Regions from separate parts of the Lelliottia sp. RD5 genome, predicted to be linked through region 1. Evidence: predicted binding sites of a transcription regulator. Region 1 holds the regulator's gene; each other region holds the start of a gene.
The links. The regulator CRP, encoded in region 1, controls carbon source genes, mostly activating them, when cyclic AMP is high. The targets are predictions, from matches to a motif close to ATGTGANNNNNNTCACAT.

Region 1 (5,882 bases):
ACGATGTGTTCAGCGATATTCGTGGAATGGGGCTGCTGGTTGGCGCAGAACTGAAGCCACAATACCAGGGCCGCGCGCGTGATTTCCTCCATGCTGCCGCGCACGAAGGGGTGATGGTGCTGAATGCTGGACCGGACGTGATGCGCTTTGCACCGTCGCTGGTGGTTGAAGCACAGGATATCGACGACGGTATGGCGCGCTTTGCCGCGGCGGTAGGGAAAATCGTTAAGGGTTAATGGGATTCGCGCCGCAGCAGGCGCGTTAACCAAATTCCATGATGCGGGCGTTGTCGCCAGGCGACCGATGAAATGGTATGCATGGTGTTCAGATGCCCGAGTATGCGCTGCAAGTGCTGTTCCAGCGTGCTCATCGGACCGTAGGTGAGCGTTTCTGGTCCTTCAAGAATATTCATATCCCCTGATTCACCCGGCGCGTCATATTCCAGGCGCTGCTGACACCGCTGCAACGCAATTTCACACGACTGCAAATAACGCTGCGCCAAATCCGGCGTCAGCATCGTATGCTCGCGCGCCAGCGTAGTCATCGCGTTGATATGCTCGACAATGAATTGGCTGTGGGTGACCCACAGTTTCATATCGGCCAGATAGTGCGAATTAAAGCCCGGCTCTTGCATGGCCTGATTCAGCGAGTTAAACAGCGCGTTATGAGCCTGATTGACCTTCATACGTTGGTACGCCAGCGGCGACGGCTGCGGATCGGCACTGAGAATCAGGCGAATAGCCTGCTGGTCGGCCTCGAGCGCATCATGCGCATTCTGGCGCAACAGGCCGCTTTGCCACTGTGGCCACAGCCAGACCATACCGCCAAACGCAATCAGACAGCCAATCAGCGTATCCACCAGTCGGGCGACAATAAACTGTTCGCCATTCAGGGTAAGCAGTTGCAGGGTATACACCGCGGTGACCGTAAAGCCGACCATCGCCCAGCCGTAGTTTTTACGGATAAACAGATAGCTGACCAGCGTGATAAGCAGCATGCCCGCCAGGGTGTAACCGTCCGGGACGTGGAAGTGCAGCGTGACGCCCGCAATCACCAGACCGGCAAGGGTTCCGCCCGCCCGGTGCAGGATCCGCACCCGCGTCGCGCCATAGCCGTTCTGCGTCACGAACAGCACGGTCATTAAAATCCAGTAGGGCTTGGGTAAATGCAGCGCCACGCCCATCAGGCTGGCGATACTGAGCATCACGCTAATGCGCGCCGCATTACGCAAAGCAGGGGATTTAAATGACAGATAGCTTTTGAGCGCCGGCAGCAGCGGCAAACGTTTCTGCTTATCCGCCATCAGATCACGGGAATAGAGCGGACGCTGGGTGCGCAGCACGCGTGCGATACGGCTGAAGTGCCAGGCGCAGAACTGTCCGACCGGATTATCGGGATGCTGACGGGCAATTTTCTCCAGCGCGCCCAACTGTTTATCCATGGTAAAGCGCGTGGGGTAGCGGTGATAGAGAATATCGTCAGCCAGCACGCGCAGTCGCGCCGCGACCGTCTGGGCATTCCAGCGGATCACCGCTTCGGCGTGACTGCGCTCCACCAGCTTTTGCACTTCCTGTGGATGATGCAGGCTGACGGAAATATGTTCCTGTAAATCCAGCCCTACCTGAAACGTGCGCAGCAGCCGTTTGTATTCATGGTTTTTATTGGCCGCCAGCATGTGTAGCTGCTGATAACACTGGCTGATTAAATCGACCACTTTTTGCTGACGCGTCAGTAACGGCGGCAGCGCCTTTTCCGGATCGGTATGCTGCGTCAGCAGGGTGTATTTTGCTTCGCAGTAATCAGCGAGCTGAACGTAGAGCAGGCTTAAGGATTCGCGCAACGGCTGCTCGCGCCACATCCAGAACCAGAACCAGTTGAATAATCCGTACCACAGCGTGCCAAACGCGTAGATCAGCAGCGGTTCCCAGACGGGCATATTCCCGGCGAGGCTGAGCGTAAAGATCGATGCAATCAGTGAGGCGGGAAGCAAGCGGGCATGCAGAGAACTGATTTCCGCCGTCACGCCGAGCGTGAGTGCCAGTACGGTCAAAATCAACGGCAGGGGGATATCGCGCGCCAGTAATAGCTGTACCGCGAGACTGCATCCGGCAAACAGCGAGCCGCCAATAATCAGGCGCTTGAAAAAGCGTTTATGCGGGGTATCGAGACCGGCAATATTACAGCAGGCAGGAACGAGGGAAAAAAGCAGACCGTGTTGCAGATGACCCAGAATCAAACCGACGGCCACGGGGAGACATAACACCAGCGTTTGCCGAAGTGCGTAGTTAACTTCCGGGTGATAGATCAGCCTGCGCCACATAGATGCCAGAGACAAAAACGGCGTGACACCTTGCGATGGCACGCCGTTCGACCGGAATTAACGCGTTCCGTAAACCACGATGGTTTTACCGTGGGCGGAGATCAGGTTCTGATCTTCCAGCATTTTCAGGATACGGCCAACGGTTTCACGGGAGCAACCCACGATCTGACCAATTTCCTGACGGGTAATTTTAATTTGCATGCCGTCAGGGTGGGTCATAGCGTCAGGCTGTTTCGCCAGGTTCAACAGCGTTTGCGCGATGCGACCCGTTACATCCAGGAAGGCGAGGTTACCCACTTTCTCGGAGGTGATTTGCAGACGGCGAGCCATCTGCGAAGACAGGCGCAACAGAATATCCGGGTTAACCTGAATCAACTGACGGAATTTTTTGTAGGAGATTTCAGCCACTTCACAGGCTGATTTTGCACGTACCCAGGCGCTACGTTCCTGGCCTTCTTCAAACAGGCCCAGTTCGCCGATGAAATCGCCCTGGTTCAGATAAGAAAGGATCATCTCTTTTCCTTCTTCATCTTTAATAAGCACTGCCACCGAGCCTTTGACGATGTAATACAACGTTTCCGCTTTTTCACCCTGGTGAATCAGCGTGCTCTTCGATGGGTACTTATGAATATGGCAATGAGACAAGAACCATTCGAGAGTCGGGTCTGTTTGCGGTTTGCCAAGCACCATGCGCTGTTATCCTCTGTTATAAGCTGTCACCAGAGTCATAAATCGCATCCTGACTCTGGGGTTGCAATCGAATTCTTCCCCGTACCTGGGAACTAGGCTGTCATAAGTGTTTGCAGCCTGTAATGTTTGATGTCCTCTGCATACATGTGTAACGTCAATGTATTACTGTAGCATCCAGAGTGTTTTAGCATAGCTTTTGCCGCGTGTCTCCTGGTGTCTCGCTTCAGCATGACGCAGGTCGTCTTCCGTTGCGAGAATTGTAACGCGCGGGTAATCTGTCCGGAAAAATGCAACGTCGGAGTGAATAAAATGCAAGCGCGTGTGAAATGGGTTGAAGGTTTAACGTTCCTCGGCGAATCCGCTTCAGGACACCAGATTTTGATGGATGGTAACTCCGGCGATAAAGCGCCAAGCCCGATGGAAGTGGTGCTGATGGCGGCGGGCGGATGCAGCGCCATTGACGTCGTCTCGATTCTGCAAAAAGGGCGTCATGACGTCACCGATTGTGAAGTGAAGCTGACATCTGAGCGTCGCGAAGAAGCACCGCGTCTGTTTACGCATATCAATCTGCACTTCATTGTGACTGGCAAAGCGTTGAAAGATGCCGCGGTTTCCCGTGCGGTGGATCTTTCTGCGGAGAAGTACTGCTCGGTGGCGTTGATGCTGGAGAAAGCGGTGAAAATCACTCACTCCTACGAGGTGATCGACGCGTAAGCGTTGACGAGATTCAGACCCTCTCCCACAAGGAGAGGGAAAAGGATCATTCGATCTTTTTGCCTTCCATCAGCCGTTGTACCAGCGGCATCATGATCAGCTCCATCGCCAGTCCCATCTTCCCGCCCGGCACCACCAGCGTATTAATGTGCGAAATAAACGAGCCCTGCAGCATCGCCAGCAGCCACGGATAATCAATATCGTCCAGATTACGGAAGTGGATCACCACAAAGCTTTCGTCCAGCGACGGAATCGTTTTTGCCGCGAAGGGATTCGACGTATCCACCGTCGGGACGCGCTGGAAGTTAATGTGCGTGCGGGAAAACTGCGGCGTCAGGAAGTTAATGTAATCTTCCATTGAGCGCACCACCGAGTCCATGACCGCTTCACGCGAATGGCCGCGCTCGCTGGTGTCGCGAGTGAGTTTCTGGATCCACTCCAGGTTGACGATAGGCACCACGCCGACCAGCAAATCGACGTGCTGCGCTACGTCATGCTGTGGCGTTACCACACCGCCGTGCAATCCTTCATAAAACAGCACATCGGTCGGTTCCGGGAGCGGCTGCCACGGCGTAAACGTGCCGGGCACCTGGTTCCACGGCACCGCTTCGTCATAGGTATGCAGATATTTACGCGATTGCCCTGTGCCGGTATGGCCGTACTCGGCAAAGGTTTGCTCCAGCAAACTGAAGTCGTTGGCGTCTGGCCCGAAGTAGCTGATGTGTTTGCCGAGATCGCGCGCCTTGCGGATCGCCATGTCCATTTCGGGGCGGGTATAGCGATGAAAACTGTCGCCTTCTACCTCGGCGGCGCGCAAGTTGAGTTGCGCGAAAATCTTACGAAACGCGAGGCTGGTGGTCGTGGTTCCCGCACCACTTGACCCCGTAACGGCAATAACCGGATGTCTGGCGGACATAGCAACTCCCTGACTGGAATGATGAAGCGATCAGCCGCGAAACTGATTGCGCGGCATGATGTTGACGGTTTCGTGCAGTTCAGACCACACCAGCAACACCTCGCCATTTTGTAGCTGCCGTTTCACATCGGCGACCTTTTGTTCAAGCGAGCGTTCATGTTCACCATAATCGGTGCCTTCGCGTAATACAAAGCTTTCAATCAGACTGTCCAGCGTTTCGGGAGCCAGATCTTGCCAGGGAATCATCATCGTGTTTTTTCCAGCCAGGGGGTTAACCAGTCGGGGATACGCGTTTCCAGCCACATTTTCGGACGCCGTAACGTGCCGCCGATAAAGCCAACGTGGCCGCCATGTTCGGTCAGCTGATACTGCACGTTAGCCGGCAAATAGCCCGGTGCCGGAATCGAATGGTGATCCATAAAGGGATCGTCTTTCGCGTGGATAATCAGCGTCGGTTTGGTTATCTGATTCAGCAACGGCATGGCGCTGCACTGACGATAATAGTCTAGCGCGTCGGCAAAACCGTGGATCTTCGAGGTGATCAGATCGTCAAACTCCCGCAGACGGCGCATGCGCTTGAGCTGTTGCAGGTTGATCGGCAGCGTATCGGGATAGGCTTTCAATTTGCGTGCCGCGTTGGCTTTCAGCAAATTCAGCAGATAGCGCTGATAAACGCGCGAAAAGCCCTTTTCCATATGATAGCTGCACTGCTCAAGCATAAACGGCGCAGAGACGATCACCGCCGCGTCCAGCGGCACGGCGTCGCTCTCTTTCGCCAGCAGGCAGGCCAGCATATTGCCACCCAGTGAATAGCCAACCGCCGCGGTAGGTGCCGCGCCGTAGGTCTTCGCCAGCCAGTGTAAAAACCAGGTGCCGTCTTCGGTTTCGCCGGAATGATAAATCCGCTCGCGACGGTTTGGCTCGCCGCTGCATCCGCGAAAATGCATCACCACACCGAGCCAGCCGCGCGCTTTTGCCGCGTGGATCAAGCCGTGCGCATACGGGCTGTGCAGGCTGCCTTCCAGCCCGTGGAACACCACCAGCCGAGGTTTATGCCTGGCCTGGTCGGGATCTTCGCTCCACGCTAAATCGACGAAATCACCGTCCGGCAGGTCGAGGCGTTGCCAGTGCGGATCAAACTGCAGTTTACGGCGCAGGAGCCTTGGCAGCATGGTTTGCAGATGCGGGTTAGCGACGCCACGCATTGGCACAAATGCGGCGCTCTCTTCACACGTGATATCA
Region 2 (5,882 bases), on a different contig from region 1:
ACGTGAACAGGGTGCTGCTGCCAGTCCATAAATTCTTGCGGCGGCATCGCCTTCGCGAAGTGCCAGCCCTGGCAATATTGCACACCGCGCTTCAGTAGCCATGTCACCTGCTCCGCCGTCTCCACCCCTTCAGCGATGGTTTTCAGCCGCAAGCTCTGGGCCATCTCAATGATGTGCTCTGCAATCAGATGGCTGGTGCTGTTGGTCGTCAGGGTATCGATAAATGATTTATCGATTTTCAGAATGTCCACGTTCAGTGAGTACAGGTTATGCAGGTTGGAATAACCTGTACCAAAGTCGTCGATCGCGACTTCATAACCGGCCTGACGGAAAGCCTGAATTACAGGCGTGGTTTTCGGTACATCAATAAACCCACGCTCTGTCACTTCAATTTTAATTTGTTGAGCGCGCACGGAATAGTGCTGAGCTTTATCAGAGATCAGGGCGATCAGGCGAGAAGAGTGGAAATCGGATGCCGACAGGTTAATGGAGATATAAAGATGCGGGTTGTTCCCCAGAAAATGCCCAAGATCGTTAAAGACCTCTTCGACAACATAATCGGTGATCCGCTCGATCATTCCCTCTTTTTCTGCCAGCGGAATAAATTCTGCAGGACTCATCACTTGACCGTTAAAGCCCGGCCAGCGAAGTAGTGCTTCAGCACCCACACATTGCTTATTTTTTATATCAATAATGGGCTGATAATGTACACACAGCTGGCGTTTATTTAATGCGCGGTGCAATAAACGTCCAGGGGAATTAAATTCTCGATGTGTACGAGACCACACCAGCAATATAATAATGCTGCAAATCATCCCTAGCGGCAGCGTCAATGTCGCCTGATGATAGAGCACTTCATAAAATCGTGTATTCGAAGTGGAAACAATCGCGGCGATAGGACGTTTCGTAGAATTTGCGGTGGTGTAAAAACGTCCATCACTTTGAAATGCTTGCTCAGAATTACCTAATAGCGAATGTAATAAAGAAATCTCGGCGTGTGGGCTCACGGAAAAGAAATTGTTGGTTACCGTGTCATATACACCCCATGTCAATGCATGGTCGGCTGACATGACTTCACCGTATGACAATGGGTTGACCACCACCACATAATTTCCGCGCTGCATATATGTCATTTTATAACCGGCGAAGAAAGGCGTATCGCGGAAATAATAGATTGAGACGTCGGGTTTACGTGTGTAATTTGCGCCAGGGATAATGTAGGGTTGATCTGGCGTGGAGACCGTAGAACATAAAAAACGCTGGCCATCCGCATATATTAAATCGGCAACGTAGAGCCGTCCACGAACGACATTTAACATATATTGCCGATGCGCAGGCGAACACACTTCACCCTGGTATTTTTTGGCAGCGTTGCGGGCTAAATCAACCTGTTCAATAACGAGTTCAGTTTTATCTAAAGCGAGTTGGGCAAAGGTTCGTAGCTGACTGCTTGTTTCGGTAACGGCTCTTAGCTGGGCAAACCATAGCGCAAGCATCACAGGTAGCAAAACTACCATGATGACCCCTACTACCCTCAGCACCTTGCGCCGTGCGCTACGATTCATTTCCGCCCTATATCCCTGCAATATGTGTGCCTGTAGTAATGAAGGCCGGATGCTTTGATAAACAGGTGATTACGTTGCATGAATCATGCGAAGTTAGCAACTGACTTTTAGTATTAAAATTCTCAAACTTAGTTATGACGATAATATGTGTCCGTAACTCAAACTAAAAGAATGCGTTTCGTTTTTATTAAGGAAAGTTATTATCCAGCATTACCGGTGAGTTTTAAGATAACACGACAGGGGATCATTGATTAAGCCAAACTCGCAACAGCATGAAAAAAATACAACTTAATCATGAAATTTCAGATTATTTGCAGATAAACATTCCGAATGATGATTTATAAATAATCAACGGAGATCACCGTTTTTCCTCTGCCGCTACGTTTTGCAGCATATAGCGCTTTATCGGCACGCGTAAGAAGTGAAGAGGTGTCATGTTGACCATGGCAGACCTCTACCACGCCAGCACTAAAGGAAAGAACCAACGCTTTGTCTTCGACCAGCAGGGGTCTGTCAAAGAGCGAGGTACGCAGCGTTGTCGAGAGCGCCATCGCGGCCTGGCTATCGGCTTGCGTGAGCAGGAGCAAAAACTCCTCGCCACCAACCCGACCCAGTGCAGACAGTCTCGGGCTCAATTCTCGCAGCCGATCGCAAAAATAGACCAGGGCCGCGTCCCCAACCTGATGACCCCACTCATCGTTGATCTGCTTGAAGTAGTCCAGATCGAACATCAACACGCAGAAAGGACCTTCCGTTTCTGACAGCTGATTGCATTCCGTCGCCGCCTGAAGCTTCTGCAAAATAGCGGAGCGATTAAAACATCCGGTGAGGTCGTCAGTGGTGGCCCTCACCGCAAGCTGGCGCTCCGCATTTTTGCGTTCGGTGATATCCAGGCCAATGTTCAAAATAGAGCTGTCGGGCAGGAGAATATTCGACCACAAAATCGTGAGCTGCGATCCGTCTTTTCGCAGCGGGTGCCACTCGTACATATCTTTCAGGGATGAAAGATGGATTGAATCGCGTACCCGTCGTCGTTCTGCGGGGTCGGGATAAAAAAGCGCCAATGGTTCGGGGTGAGCATTGATTTCCTCCATGCTCCAGCCAAATACTTTTTCGCATTCACCGTTCCACAACACGCAGCGGTTATGTCGATCAAAAGAGGTCATTAACACTGGGGCACGTTCAAACAGGGTTTTATATTGTGTCACCACACGCTGCATTTCTATTGCCATGCGCTCTCGAGAAATCATTTCGACAAAATAATCTTTGAGCTTTTCAGCGAGCACAACCACGATATTTTTCAGGATGGGTAATGTATCAATACGCTTGGAAAACGCGAGAAAGAAATACCCGCTGCAACCGCCATCACGGGAGGAGAATTTGTATAACACACCGCTTTGTAATTGCGCATGCCCTGGATGCTGAGGTGAAAACATCACCTTGCCAACGCTTTCTTTCCAGTAAATAGACCGCCATGAATGATGATGCTGTTGCAGCAACGTGCTGGCCAGAAAATTCGTCACTTCACCCGTGTGACAAACAACCTCTCCCGCGCACACCACCCGCGGCTTATCGCTTTCATCACCGATACTGACCCAGGCAAGCGTTGAGCCAAGCGTACGATTGATCGTTTCCAGCATTTCAGTCAGCGAACGCTGAGGCGTAAGCAGCGGCATCAGTTTTGCTAAAGCATGCAAAGCCAGCATGCTGTCGTTAATCATTTCACGACAGGTGTCTTTCATCGTTTTTATTCGCAGGTGATTGAATAATAAAAGTCGGGCATAACGAATATCTCAACATTCGCACAAAACATGACTTAATGATTATTAAAAGACAGCGCATACTTATGTAAATACAAAAATTGCATGTGTAAAAATTAAATGACAAAACAATAAATAATCTATTAATTCAAATGGTTGAGTTATTAGCTGTGCGTATAATTAATTGTCCGTTCAAGCATAAGTCATAGTATTAATACTGTAAATATTCTCTATTCTCACCTCAGTCGCACCTCTTTTCGCTATCCTGATGAATTCCTTATAAACACCCTGTTAAACTGTTTCTTAGCCTGCGAAGATATATTTTCACTACGACAAATCCTTATGCAGAAGCGGATGGTAACGCACATTTTACCGGCAACAACACTGGCGAATAAAAGAACAAATGTGATATAGTTCACACATATTTTGCAACGTGAAACGACGTTTCATTGTTACTGTTTTGTTATCTCGAGGATAGGTTTTATGGCAACCATTACTACCAGCATGGTTCTTTTGCGCTGGCCGTTATTGAGTGCAGTGATGATGTTTTTAGCCAGCACGCTAAATATTCAATTCCGTAAATCAGATTACGCTGGGCTCGCCGTGATCAGCACCTTATTGGGGTTGGGCGCAGCATGTTGGTTTGCGACGGGCTTACTGGGCATTACGATGGCGGACGTAGCAACTATCTGGAGCAATGTGAAAGTCGTCATGATGGAAGCCATGAGCCATACCCCGCCAGACTGGCCGGTGGTCATCACTTGATCAATCGCGAAATATTCGTATTGAACACCGACTTTCTCAAACAAAAAGCCCTGCAAATGCAGGGCTTCGGGCAGTACAAAGCATTTCGTCTATAACAATCAGAACGGGATGTCGTCGTCGAAATCCATTGGGGGTTCGTTAGACGGTGCTGGTGCAGACTGCTGCTGCGGGCGAGACTGCGCGCCGCCGCTGAACTGGTTGCCGCCGCCCTGTGGCTGTTGAGGTTGACCCCAGCTGCCCTGCTGCTGCTGACCGCCGCCTGCCGGAGCACCACCACCCTGACGGCCACCCAGCATTTGCATGGTGCCGCCAACGTTAACCACAACTTCCGTCGTGAACTTCTCTGCACCGGACTGATCGGTCCATTTACGGGTACGAAGCTGGCCTTCGATATACACCTGAGAACCTTTACGCAGATATTCACCAGCCACTTCGGCCAGTTTGCCAAACAGCACAACGCGGTGCCATTCAGTCTGCTCTTTCATCTCACCGGTCGCTTTATCACGCCAGGATTCGGAAGTAGCCAGCGTAATGTTGGCAACTGCACCACCACTCGGCATGTAGCGTACTTCCGGGTCCTGGCCCAGATTACCGACGAGAATCACCTTGTTTACGCCTCTGCTGGCCATGATCGTGTCTCCTGAATTCGTTTCTTAATAGTGTAACGCGCGAGTGTATCATTTCCATGTAGCATTTTGATAGTTGCGTAGCATGTTCCAGAGTTCTCTTGCGAACTCGACATTGTTGCACAACGAATCAGAAAATGCATTCCAATACTGTATATTCAAACAGGTCGGATTGTGTCATAATTAGCCGTTTCTGCCGTTTGTCCTTCAAACAAACCAGGCATCCGAGTCTCTACCGGGAAAGGTGAATGGATAAGATCGAAGTACGGGGCGCCCGCACCCATAATCTCAAGAATATCAACCTGATAATCCCTCGCGACAAGCTTATTGTCGTGACCGGGCTTTCGGGGTCTGGCAAATCATCACTGGCTTTCGACACCCTATACGCCGAAGGACAGCGCCGTTACGTTGAATCGCTTTCTGCCTATGCGCGTCAGTTTTTGTCGCTGATGGAAAAGCCGGACGTTGACCACATTGAAGGGTTATCGCCTGCGATTTCGATTGAGCAAAAATCAACATCGCACAACCCGCGCTCAACGGTCGGCACTATTACTGAAATTCACGACTACCTGCGCCTGCTGTTTGCCCGCGTAGGTGAACCGCGCTGCCCGGACCATGACGTGCCGCTGGCGGCGCAAACCGTCAGCCAAATGGTGGATAACGTGCTGGCACAGCCAGAGGGCAAACGCCTGATGCTGCTGGCTCCTATCATTAAAGACCGAAAAGGTGAGCACGCGAAAACGCTGGAGAACCTGGCAAGCCAGGGTTACATCCGCGCCCGTATCGACGGTGAAGTGTGCGATTTGTCGGATCCACCAAAACTTGAACTGCAAAAGAAACACACCATTGAAGTGGTCGTTGACCGCTTTAAGGTGCGCGAAGACCTCACGCAGCGCTTAGCCGAATCGTTTGAAACCGCGCTGGATCTCTCCGGTGGATCGGCAGTTGTGGCTGACATGGACGATCCAAAAGCAGAAGAGCTGCTCTTCTCGGCGAATTTTGCCTGTCCGATTTGCGGCTACAGCATGCGTGAACTCGAACCGCGTCTGTTTTCGTTCAACAACCCGGCGGGTGCGTGTCCAACCTGCGACGGTCTGGGCGTGCAGCAATATTTCGATCCGGATCGCGTGATCCAGAACCCAGAGCTTTCGCTGGCGGGTGGTGCA
Region 3 (5,882 bases), on a different contig from region 1:
CGCTAACCGCATTAACGGCAAGGCCTTTGATATGGATACGCCGATGTTTGCTGCCGCGAAAGGGCAGTATGAGCGCTGGGTGATATCGGGTGAAGGCGACATGATGCTGCATCCGTTCCACATTCACGGTACGCAGTTCCGCATTTTATCAGAGAACGGTAAAGCGCCAGCGGTCCATCGTACGGGCTGGAAAGATACGGTTCGCGTGGAAGGTGGCGTGAGTGAGGTACTGGTGAAATTCGAGCACGACGCGCCGAAGGAATTCGCCTATATGGCGCACTGCCATCTACTGGAGCATGAAGATACGGGAATGATGCTCGGGTTTACGGTGTAGACCCGCGTCGCCTGATGCCCTCACCCTGGCCCTCTCCCGCGGGAGAGGGAACAGACATTAAAAAAGGCAACCGAAGTTGCCTTTTTGCTTTTATTTCACATCGTCAGGCAGAGCGTACGCGACAATGTAGTCGCCCATCTTAGTACCAAACGAACCGTGACCGCCCGCAGAGATAACAACATACTGCTTGCCATCCACTTCATAGGTCATCGGCGTCGCTTGTCCACCCGCAGGCAGACGGCCTTGCCACAGTTTTTCACCGTTGCTCATGTTGTATGCACGCAGGTAGTTATCTGCGGTCGCCGCGATGAACAGGACGTTACCCGCGGTGGAAATCGGGCCACCCAGCATCGGCATACCCATATTGAACGGCACTGGAATCGGCATCGGGAACGGCATGCTGTCCTGTGGCGTACCAATACGTTTTTTCCACACAACCTGATTGGTTTTCAGATCCAGCGCGGAAATATAACCCCATGCAGGCTGTTTACACGGCAGGCCAAACGGTGACAGGAACGGGTTCAGCGTCACGCCAAACGGTACGCCGTACTGCGGCTGAATACCCGCTTCTGTACCGCTACCTTTCGCGTCTTTCGGCTGTTCCATCGGATTACCCGGACCGCGTGGGATCAGCTTAGAGACGAACGGCAACGCCATCGGGTTAGCGATCGCTACCTGACGGTTAGGATCAACTGAAATACCGCCCCATTCGAACATCCCCAGGTTCCCCGGGAACACTAGCGTGCCCTGCTCAGACGGCGGCGTGAAGATGCCTTCATAGCGCAGCTGATGGAACATCACGCGGCACACCAGCTGGTCGAACATGGTGGCGCCCCACATATCGGCACCAGTCAGGTCTTTCTTCGGACGGAAGCTCAGATCCGAGAAAGGCTGCGTTTTAGTGACGTAATCGCCTTTGGCTGCACCTTGCGGAACCGGTTTTTCCGGCGCCGGAACCACCAGTTTGCCGTTGGTACGGTCAAGCACAAAGATGTTGCCGGTTTTCGCCGGGGCATAAATCACCGGAACGGTTTTGCCGTTAACGGTGATATCTGCAAGCGTCGGCTGGGACGGCATATCCATATCCCACAGGTCGTGGTGTACGGTCTGATAGCTCCAGGCCAGTTTCCCGGTCGTTGCATTCAGCGCCACGATGGCGCTGGCGTAACGTTCCTGCTCTGGGGTACGGTTACCGCCCCAGATATCCGGGGTGGTCACACCCATCGGCAGATACACCAGGTCCAGCTTCGCGTCATACGCCGCAGGTGCCCAGGAGTTCGGCGAGTTGAAGGTGAACGTGTGTTCATCCGCCGGAATCGCGTTAGGATCTTTCGCGCCCGGATCGAAGGCCCACAGCAGTTTGCCCGTGTTAACGTCGAAACCACGGATCACACCGGACGTTTCGCGAGTCGAGAAGTTATCCGTGACCGAACCGGCGATCACAATCGTTTTATCGGTGATAATCGGCGGGGAGGTCGGTTCATACAGACCCGGCGTGGTATCCGGCATATTGGTCTGCAGATTCAGAATGCCTTTGTTGCCAAAGGTTTCGCACAGCTTGCCGGTTTCGGCGTTAATGGCGAACAGTCGGCCATCGTTGACCGGCAGCATGATGCGACGCGGGCAATCGGCCACCACTTCCGGGCTGGCATTATCCGCACGGGCTTCGTGATAGGACACGCCACGGCAGGTAATGTGCTGGAACGACGGATTAGAATTAAGCTGCGGGTCGAAGTGCCATTTCTCTTTACCGGTAGCGGCATCAAGCGCGAACAGACGCTGGTGCGCGGTACACAGGTAAAGCATGTTGCCCACTTTGATCGGCGTCACTTCGTTGGTCAGTTCGCCCGGATCGTTTGGCTGCTTCAGGTCGCCGGTGCGGAACACCCAGGCTTCCTTCAGGTTTTTAACGTTATCGGCGTTGATTTGCTTCAGCGGAGAATAACGTTGGCCTTCCTGGTTGCGGCCATAAGCCGGCCAGTCACCGTCTGCAACGTCAGAGATTGCCGCCGCGGGTGTGGAATCTGCGCTCAGCGTGCCTTTCACTTCCTGCGGATCGTTAAATCCAGCCCAGGTTAGCATGCCGCCCGTAATCAGCAGGGACACCACCAGCGCGGTAACCGCACCGCTGGAAGGAACCCTCAGGCGACGCCAGACGAACGGCAGGATCAGCCAAATCCCAAAGAAGACCAGGATGTCGCTGCGCGGTGTCAGCGCCCAGAAGTCGAAGCCAACTTCCCAGACTCCCCAAATCATTGTGACAAGAAGCAGTGCAGCATAGAGCCACAGTGCGGATCGTTTACCCTTTAAGAGCAGAACGGTTACGCCAACCATAACCAGGCCCGCAATCGGGTAATACCAGGAGCCGCCTAATGCGACCAGCCAGACGCCACCGATTAACAGATAGAGTGCGCAAAACGCTGCGAACGCTGCTGTTAATGTCACCAGTAGACGCGACTGTTGAACTTTTGTTTCAGCCATAGAAAAGTACTCTTCAGTTTTGTTAAAATTTTGATAGCAATTAATTATAGGTATTAACAAGTGTGATCGGAATCACAAATTGAGCTTTTAACAACTCATGCGCCAGGCCAATCCATTTGCTGGTATACTGCAGGGCTTGTGAATCAATGCCGGACGCCAGGGCATCCCCATTGATAGATTGGTTTTAAAATCATACGGTTAGTAAAATGAAACATACTGTTGAAGTGATGATCCCGGAAGCGGAGATCAAAGCGCGTATCGCTGAACTGGGTCGTCAAATCACCGAGCGTTATCAGGACAGCGGCAGCGAAATGGTGCTGGTGGGTCTGCTGCGCGGCTCCTTCATGTTCATGGCAGACCTGTGCCGCGAAGTGCAGGTGTCCCACGAAGTCGATTTTATGACCGCCTCCAGCTACGGCAGCGGCATGTCTACCACGCGTGATGTGAAAATCCTGAAAGACCTGGATGAAGATATTCGTGGCAAAGATGTGTTAATCGTTGAGGACATCATCGACTCCGGTAACACCCTGTCTAAAGTGCGCGAAATCCTGAGCCTGCGTGGGCCAAAATCGCTGGCGATTTGCACCCTGCTGGATAAACCCTCGCGTCGTGAAGTCGACGTTCCGGTGGAATTTATCGGCTTCTCGATTCCGGATGAGTTCGTGGTGGGTTACGGCATTGATTATGCGCAGCGCTATCGCCATCTGCCGTATGTCGGCAAAGTCGTGTTGCTGGACGAGTAAACGAAGAAAAGTAAAAGCCGGGTCACGCCCGGTTTTTGCACACTTATTTATGATTGACGTGTTTTTTTGTCAGGTTAGACACACCCTGACGATAGCGTTGTTCAAGCGTTTCGCGGTTAGTCGCGGTGACTTCCAGATTGCGCAGCAACCCGTCATGAATACCGTATGCCCAGCCATGAACTGACACCTTCTGCCCGCGCTTCCACGCTGAACGCATAATGGTCGAGTGTCCTAAGTTGTACACTTGTTCCATCACGTTAAGTTCACATAGCGTGTCCAGACGACGTTCCTGCGGCATTTCGCCCAGCAGTGAACTATGTTTGAACCAGATATCGCGAATGTGCAGTAGCCAGTTATCGATCAAACCCAGTTCCGGATTTTCGATTGCTGCCTGTACGCCACCGCAGCCGTAGTGGCCGCAAATAATAATATGTTCAACTTCCAGAACGTCCACGGCGTACTGAACAACGGACAGGCAGTTGAGATCGGTGTGAATCACCAGGTTTGCAACGTTACGGTGAACGAACAGTTCGCCGGGTTCAAGACCTGTCAGGCGTTCTGCCGGGACGCGGCTGTCGGAACATCCAATCCATAGAAAGCGCGGATTCTGCGCTTGCGCCAGTTTTTCGAAAAATCCCGGATCCTCTTCTATCAGCATTTTTGACCATAGTGCATTGTTGCTGATGAGTGTATCTATGTCATTCATAGAGGTTAACGACCTGTAACCGAGTAATAGCGTTGCGCTAATATAGGGTAACTCGACTTTTATTGAAACCACACAACGTGTGTCAGAACTATAGGTAAGCTTATTTCATGACAATTGCACTGGAGCTTGAGCAGCTTAAAAAAGTCTATCCGGGCGGCGTCCAGGCGCTACGCGGGATCGATCTGAAAGTGGAGGCCGGGGATTTTTATGCCCTGCTGGGGCCGAACGGCGCGGGGAAATCCACCACCATCGGTATTATCAGCTCGCTGGTAAACAAATCTTCCGGCAAAGTCGCGGTGTTTGGGTATGACCTGGAAAAAGACGTGGTCAACGCCAAACGCCAACTGGGGCTGGTGCCGCAGGAGTTTAACTTCAACCCCTTTGAAACCGTGCAGCAGATTGTGGTTAATCAGGCGGGGTACTACGGCGTTGAGCGCCATGACGCGGTCGCGCGTAGCGAAAAGTATCTAAAACAGCTCGATCTGTGGGAAAAACGCGACGAACGTGCGCGCATGTTATCCGGCGGGATGAAGCGTCGTTTGATGATCGCTCGTGCGCTGATGCACGAACCCAAGCTGCTGATCCTTGATGAGCCAACTGCGGGCGTGGATATCGAACTTCGCCGCTCAATGTGGGGATTTTTGAAGGATTTAAACGACAAAGGCACCACGATCATTCTGACAACGCACTACCTTGAAGAAGCCGAAATGCTCTGTCGTAACATCGGTATCATCCAGCACGGTGAACTGGTGGAAAATACCTCGATGAAGAATCTGCTCTCCAAGCTGAAGTCGGAAACCTTCATCCTCGATCTGGCATCGAAAAGCCCGCTGCCAACGCTGGAAGGCTACCAGTATCGTCTGGTGGATACGTCGACGCTGGAAGTGGAAGTTCTGCGTGAGCAGGGTATTAACAGCGTGTTTTCACAGTTGAGCGCGCAAGGCGTGCAGGTATTGAGTATGCGAAACAAAGCCAACCGACTGGAAGAACTGTTCGTCTCGCTGGTCCATGATAAAAGAGGAGAGCAGGCATGACGCATCTTTACTGGGTGGCGCTGAAAAGTATCTGGGCGAAAGAAATTAACCGCTTTATGCGCATCTGGATCCAGACGCTGGTCCCGCCCGTGATCACCATGACGCTGTATTTCATCATCTTCGGTAATCTGATTGGTTCCCGTATTGGCGAAATGCATGGTTTCACCTACATGCAATTCATTGTCCCAGGTTTAATCATGATGGCGGTGATCACCAACGCGTACGCGAACGTGGCGTCGTCGTTCTTTAGCGCCAAATTCCAGCGAAACATTGAAGAGTTGCTGGTCGCGCCGGTTCCTACGCACGTGATTATCGCCGGATATGTCGGCGGTGGTGTGGCGCGTGGCCTGTGTGTTGGCATTCTGGTGACGGCCATTTCACTGTTCTTTGTGCCGTTCCAGGTACATTCGTGGTTGTTCGTTGCGTTAACGTTGCTGATGACGGCGATTCTGTTCTCGTTAGCGGGTCTCTTGAATGCCGTATTTGCGACCACGTTTGATGATATCAGCCTGATCCCCACCTTCGTGTTAACGCCGCTGACCTATCTCGGCGGGGTGTTCTATTCGCTGACGCTGCTGCCGCCA
Region 4 (5,882 bases), on a different contig from region 1:
TGATCGGCCATCGCACTCAGCTCAGCCAGACCGTTCGACAGTAAGGAATAATTAATAAGACCACTGTGCGCGACGCTACTTTCGTTTTCACTCAGCGCAATGGGATTGATCGCATGATAAGGCAGTTCAAAACTTGAGACGCTTTGCAGCACCAGCGCATCTTTATTGCGTAGGCCTTCTGGCGTCTCTTTACTGCCTTTCGCGACCGGTTTGTACCCCGCCACACTTTTACCGTCCGCCGCCAGGGCTTGCAGCAAAGCGCGGGAGACCACTGTTTTACCAACAGAGGTATCGGTACCCGTTACAAAGAAACGCTTAAGCATGACTTACTCCACCGTTATGCTTTGAAAATATAAACCAGGTAAATAATTCAGTGGAGTGAGTCTAAGGTATGCGCGCAGAGTCCAGATTGAGATAGCGCAAATTTTATGGCATCAGTGAAAAAACAGTTAACCCTGCAACAACCGGATTAATAGCGAGCCGTTATACATCGCATCTTTCACCAGCGCCGCGCCTGCCATGGTGCCTTGGTTAGAAAACTGGGTGCTTTCTACCACGATATTTTTGCTGTACGCCGGAAGGGATTGCTGACGAATACAGTCGGAAATCGCCGGGAACAGAATATCGGCGGCCTGGCTCAGGGGTGAGCCAATCAGGATTTTTTGCGGATTAAAAAGATTGACCATAATAGCCAAAATGCGCCCGACGTTGTTGCCCACGCCGGTAATAATATCTTTTGCCAGCAGATCGCCCTGCCGCGCCGCGCCGCACAGTGAATCCATGGTTAAGGGTTGACCATGCAAAGACGAGCTCATGGACTGGCTCAGACGCAATTGCGCCAGCTCCATCACGCTTTCGACGCTGGCGATAGTTTCCAGACAGCCATGATTACCGCAATAGCAGCGCTTGCCGTAGGGGTCGACCTGCGTATGGCCAATCTCCACCAGGCTGCTGCTGCCCGCATGCAGTAAACGCCCGTCGGTAATGACCCCCGCGCCCACGTTGTGATCGATAACCACCTGAATCACATCTCGCGCACCGCGGGACGCGCCAAACAGCGCCTCCGCCATCGTCCAGGCGCTGATATCGTGCTGAATATAGACCGGCACGCCGGTATGCGCTTTGAGCACTTCGCCCAGCGGCATGTCTTTCACATCGTCATAAAACGGCATTCGATGGACAATCCCATTTTCCGTATCAATGATTCCGGGCATGGTGATCGCAATCGCCGTTAAGCGCTCGAGCCTTTGCTGATGACGGATAAAGAATTGATCGATATGAATGACAATACGCTCGAGCAGCGTTTGCTCAGACTGGAGCGGCAGCTCAAGGCGGTCTTCCACCACCATTTTGCTGCTCAGGTCGCGCAGCGCGAGAAACACTTCGCCACGACTGATCCTGATCGACAGGTAATGCCAGGCTTCTGTCTCCACCACCAGGCCTACCGCCGGACGGCCACGGCTGCCGGGTTCCTGAATTTCAGTTTCCTGAACCAGGTGGGCTTCCAGCATTTCTCGTACAATTTTGGTAATACTGGCAGGTGCCAGTTGCGCCAGGCGAGAAAGATCGATACGCGAAACCGGACCAAGCTGATCAATCAGACGGTACACTGCGCCCGCATTGGTCTGCTTAATCTGATCAATATGTCCTGGCTGACTATCAGCAGCAACCACCTCTTACATCCTTATTTTCGCGCTTCGAAATAAACTTTGGGCTATGGTGAAGCACTTGACACGTGGTCGTCAAATATTTACTTAGCCTTGTGATTTACTGCACATTTTTTACGGGCATTATAGCAAAGATTGCTTACCGGGCCCCGTCAATCAGCTGTTTTTTGAAACGCTGTGCCGCATTGCTGAGCTCATGATGTTTTGGCCAAACCAGCCACATTTCCGATACGGCATCCTCTTCAGCTATCGCCACCCAGCGCATTTCATTTAGCTGCACGCGTTTAAACGAGGCGGGCAAAATGGACACCCCTAGCCCGGCTGCAACCAGGCCGATGATGGTCATGGCTTCACCCACTTCTTGCGTAATCACTGGCGATAACCCGTAACGACGCATCAACCCTAGAATATCATCGTACAAACCGGTCCCAACATGAGGATCGAAAAAGACAAACGGCTCCTGCGCCAGCTCGGTCAGCGTCACCGACGGCTGCGCCGCCAGCGGATGATCCCGCGGGATCATCGCCATTAACGGTTCCCGTAAAATTACCTCCCACGCCAGCGTGTCGGGCAACTGCGTATTGCGCATGAGCCCCAAATCCAGCGATCCCTCATTCAGCGGAACAATCTGTTCACGGGTGTTAATCTCGCGGGTCTGGATATGCACATCCGGATAATGGCGACGAAAGGTAGAAAGCGTATGCGAAACCGCGCTGATAAACGGCGCTGACGAGGTAAATCCGATACGCAGTTCGCCCGTTTCGCCCAGATGTAGCCGCTCCGCACGGGCAGACGCGTCATTCACCAGACTCAGCACCTGACGGCTATCCGCAAGAAACTGTTTGCCCGCTGCCGTCAGGCTGACGCTTCGGTTGGTGCGGGCCAGTAACCGCGCACCCACCTGCTGCTCAAGGATCTGAATCTGCTGACTCAGCGGGGGCTGGGAGATATTTAGCCGCGCCGCCGCACGGCCAAAATGCAGCTCCTCGGCCACGGCAATGAAATAGCGTAAATGGCGCAGCTCAATATTCATATGTTTAACGTATCATTTGAGATTATTAATATATTAGACAGAATATTGACAATTTCCTACCCTGATCCTGTGGTCATTCCCATCCCCGTCATCACGGGGACGTTTTCGCAAGGATCTTACGTGAGTCGTACAACAACCGTTGATATCGCCCCGGCAAGCGACATTGATGATTTACCTGCAACACCTCAGCCAACCCAATTTATTAAACGTGGTACAACCCCTTTCATGCGCGTCACGCTGGCGCTCTTCTCAGCAGGACTGGCGACATTTGCCCTGCTGTATTGCGTTCAACCTATTCTTCCCGTGTTGTCTCATGAATTTGGCGTGTCGCCTGCCAGTAGCAGTATTTCGCTCTCAATTTCAACTGGTATGCTGGCGGTCGGTTTACTGTTTACCGGCCCGCTTTCAGATGCTATCGGACGCAAACCGGTGATGGTCACGGCGTTACTGCTGGCCTCTGTGTGCACCCTGCTGTCGACAATGATGACCAGCTGGCACGGGATTCTGGTGATGCGCGCGCTGATTGGGCTGTCGTTAAGCGGCGTCGCGGCAGTTGGCATGACCTATTTGAGCGAAGAAATTCATCCCAGTTTTGTCGCCTTTTCGATGGGCTTGTATATTAGCGGGAATTCAATCGGTGGTATGAGCGGTCGCCTGCTCAGCGGTGTTTTCACCGATCTCTTTAACTGGCGCATCGCCCTGGCGGTGATTGGCTGCTTCGCCCTTGCCGCCGCACTGATGTTCTGGCGAATTTTGCCGGAATCGCGTCATTTTCGTCCCACGTCGCTGCGGCCCAAAACGCTATTGATCAATTTCCGCCTGCACTGGCGCGATAAGGGTTTGCCGCGCCTGTTCCTGACCGGCTTCCTGTTAATGGGATCTTTCGTCACGCTGTTTAACTATATTGGCTATCGCCTGATGCTCTCGCCGTGGCATTTGAGCCAGGCGTTTGTTGGCTTGCTGTCGGTGGCGTATCTCACTGGCACCTGGAGTTCGCCCAAAGCTGGCGCAATGACCGCGCGTTTCGGGCGCGGTCCGGTCATGCTGACGTCCATCGGCGTGATGCTGGCGGGATTGCTGATGACGTTGTTCTCATCTTTATGGCTAATTTTCGCCGGAATGCTGCTGTTCTCCGCCGGTTTTTTTGCAGCCCATTCGGTCGCCAGCAGCTGGATTGGCCCACGCGCCCGTCGCGCTAAAGGCCAGGCCTCCTCGCTGTATCTCTTTAGTTATTATCTGGGTTCCAGCATCGCCGGGACGCTCGGCGGCGTTTTCTGGCACCGCTACGGCTGGAATGGCGTCGGTGGATTTATCGCGTTGATGCTGTGCGCAGCGCTGCTGGTGGGGATGAGCCTGCATAAACGTCTGCATTAACGTTGAATAACCTCGTGTTTCAGTCGGACGAATGCTACTTTTTGTCATTGCCCGATTCAGACACGAGGACTTCATGAACAACAATAACTATCAACAACTCACCCGCACGTTCCAGCGTCTCTCCCGTTTCTCGCATCTTTCCTCCATCGCCAGTTGGGATATGTTCGCCATGATGCCACCAGGCGGCAGCCAGGCCCGAGGTGAAGCCCTGGCCGAAATGAGCGTATTGCAGCATCAGATCCTCACCGATAAGAAAGTCGGTGAATGGCTGGCGTCCGCCGAAAGCGAAGATTTAAACGACGTCGAACAGGCCAACCTGCGTGAGATGACACGACTCTTCCAGCAAGCGTCTTTACTGCCGGAATCGCTGGTTGAAGCCAAATCACTGGCGGGGAGCAAATGTGAACACGCCTGGCGTACGCAGCGCCCGGCCAACGACTGGCAAGGTTTTTCCGCCAATCTCAAAGAGGTCGTCAAACTCAGCCGTGAGGAGGCGCGCCTGCGTGCCGAAGCGAAAGGCTGCACCCCTTATGATGCACTGCTCGATATCTTTGAACCGGATATGACCAGCGCCCGTCTGGACAACGTGTTTGGTGATTTGAAATCCTGGCTCCCGGATTTGCTCGCCCGCGTGGTGGAAAAGCAGGCGCAACAATCCTTTGTTCCGCCGCAAGGGCCTTTCCCGACTGCCGTGCAGCGCGAGCTCGGCCTGGAAGCCATGCAAATGCTGGGCTTCGATTTTAATGCGGGTCGTCTGGATGTGAGTGCGCATCCGTTCTGCGGCGGCGTCCCTGAAGATGTCCGCATCACTACCCGTTACGACGAAAACGAACTGTTGAGCGCGCTGTTTGGCGTGGTACATGAAACCGGCCATGCGCGTTATGAGCAAAATCTGCCGCGCAACTGGCTCGGACAGCCTGTCGCTCTGGCGCGTTCGACGGCCATTCACGAATCACAAAGTCTGTTCTTTGAGATGCAGCTCGGGCGCAGCAACGCCTTCCTGAAACACCTGCTCCCGGCTGTTCATGCGCGTTTTGGCAGCCAGGCCGCCTTCAGCGAAGAGAACTTTATCGCCTGGAACCAGCGCGTGAAGCCGGGTTACATCCGCGTCGATGCGGACGAGGTGAGCTATCCGGCACACGTCGTGCTGCGCTACGAAATCGAACGCTCACTGATTAACGGTGAAATCGAAGTGGAAGATATCCCGGCGCTGTGGGATGAAAAAATGCAGTCCTGGCTCGGCCTGTCGACCAAGGACAACTACCGTAACGGCTGTATGCAGGACATCCACTGGACCGACGGCGGCTTTGGTTACTTCCCGTCGTACACGCTGGGCGCGATGTATGCTGCGCAGCTGTTCAGCGCGGCCAAAAACGCGTTACCCGGACTGGAGTCATCGATTGCGAGTGGCGACTTCTCCGCGCTGTTTGACTGGCTACGCCAGAATATCTGGCAGCACGGCAGCCGCTTTGCCACGTCGCAGCTCATTGAGCAGGCAACCGGTGAAGATCTGAACAGTCGTTATTTCCGTGAACATCTCACCTCCCGCTATCTGTAATAGCCCGCGCCGGGGCCTGTCCCCGGCGCTGTACATTCCGTTACACGCCGAAACCAATGACTCACGGAAGGCTCAACCCCAAATGGATATAGTTATTTCAACGGCCCCGCAGTGGGGTTAAATGAAAAACCAAATTCGAGGGTATGAGAATGAAAAAAGTATTAGCTCTGGTTGTTGCCGCTGCTATGGGTCTGTCTTCTGCTGCGTTTGCTGCTGAAACTACAGCGTCCGCTGCACCTGCTACCGCAAC

Region 2: the regulator CRP is predicted to act here: its motif matches at 3,729-3,746, upstream of AC0LWE_RS15930 (YjcB family protein).
Region 3: the regulator CRP is predicted to act here: its motif matches at 2,876-2,893, upstream of hpt (hypoxanthine phosphoribosyltransferase).
Region 4: the regulator CRP is predicted to act here: its motif matches at 1,761-1,778, upstream of mlc (sugar metabolism global transcriptional regulator Mlc).

Annotation. Positions count from the first base shown of each region.
Region 1 is NZ_JBVYHQ010000012.1:20,397-26,278, reverse strand. Features, by position in the region: gene argD (bifunctional acetylornithine/succinyldiaminopimelate transaminase) at 1-236, shown strand, start outside; gene AC0LWE_RS21630 (YccS/YhfK family putative transporter) at 233-2,320, opposite strand; gene crp (cAMP-activated global transcriptional regulator CRP) at 2,378-3,010, opposite strand; gene AC0LWE_RS21620 (OsmC family protein) at 3,320-3,724, shown strand; gene AC0LWE_RS21615 (phosphoribulokinase) at 3,771-4,640, opposite strand; gene AC0LWE_RS21610 (YheU family protein) at 4,671-4,889, opposite strand; gene AC0LWE_RS21605 (hydrolase) at 4,886-5,882, opposite strand, start outside.
Region 2 is NZ_JBVYHQ010000005.1:51,978-57,859, reverse strand. Features, by position in the region: gene AC0LWE_RS15940 (EAL domain-containing protein) at 1-1,565, opposite strand, end outside; gene AC0LWE_RS15935 (sensor domain-containing diguanylate cyclase) at 1,904-3,307, opposite strand; gene AC0LWE_RS15930 (YjcB family protein) at 3,809-4,090, shown strand; gene ssb1 (single-stranded DNA-binding protein SSB1) at 4,189-4,719, opposite strand; gene uvrA (excinuclease ABC subunit UvrA) at 4,965-5,882, shown strand, end outside.
Region 3 is NZ_JBVYHQ010000006.1:196,345-202,226, forward strand. Features, by position in the region: gene cueO (multicopper oxidase CueO) at 1-334, shown strand, start outside; gene AC0LWE_RS18055 (glucose/quinate/shikimate family membrane-bound PQQ-dependent dehydrogenase) at 425-2,815, opposite strand; gene hpt (hypoxanthine phosphoribosyltransferase) at 3,022-3,558, shown strand; gene can (carbonate dehydratase) at 3,602-4,264, opposite strand; gene AC0LWE_RS18070 (ABC transporter ATP-binding protein) at 4,372-5,298, shown strand; gene AC0LWE_RS18075 (ABC transporter permease) at 5,295-5,882, shown strand, end outside.
Region 4 is NZ_JBVYHQ010000001.1:653,570-659,451, forward strand. Features, by position in the region: gene bioD (dethiobiotin synthase) at 1-323, opposite strand, end outside; gene mlc (sugar metabolism global transcriptional regulator Mlc) at 450-1,673, opposite strand; gene AC0LWE_RS03280 (LysR family transcriptional regulator) at 1,807-2,700, opposite strand; gene AC0LWE_RS03285 (MFS transporter) at 2,821-4,074, shown strand; gene AC0LWE_RS03290 (carboxypeptidase M32) at 4,148-5,632, shown strand; gene asr (acid resistance repetitive basic protein Asr) at 5,782-5,882, shown strand, end outside.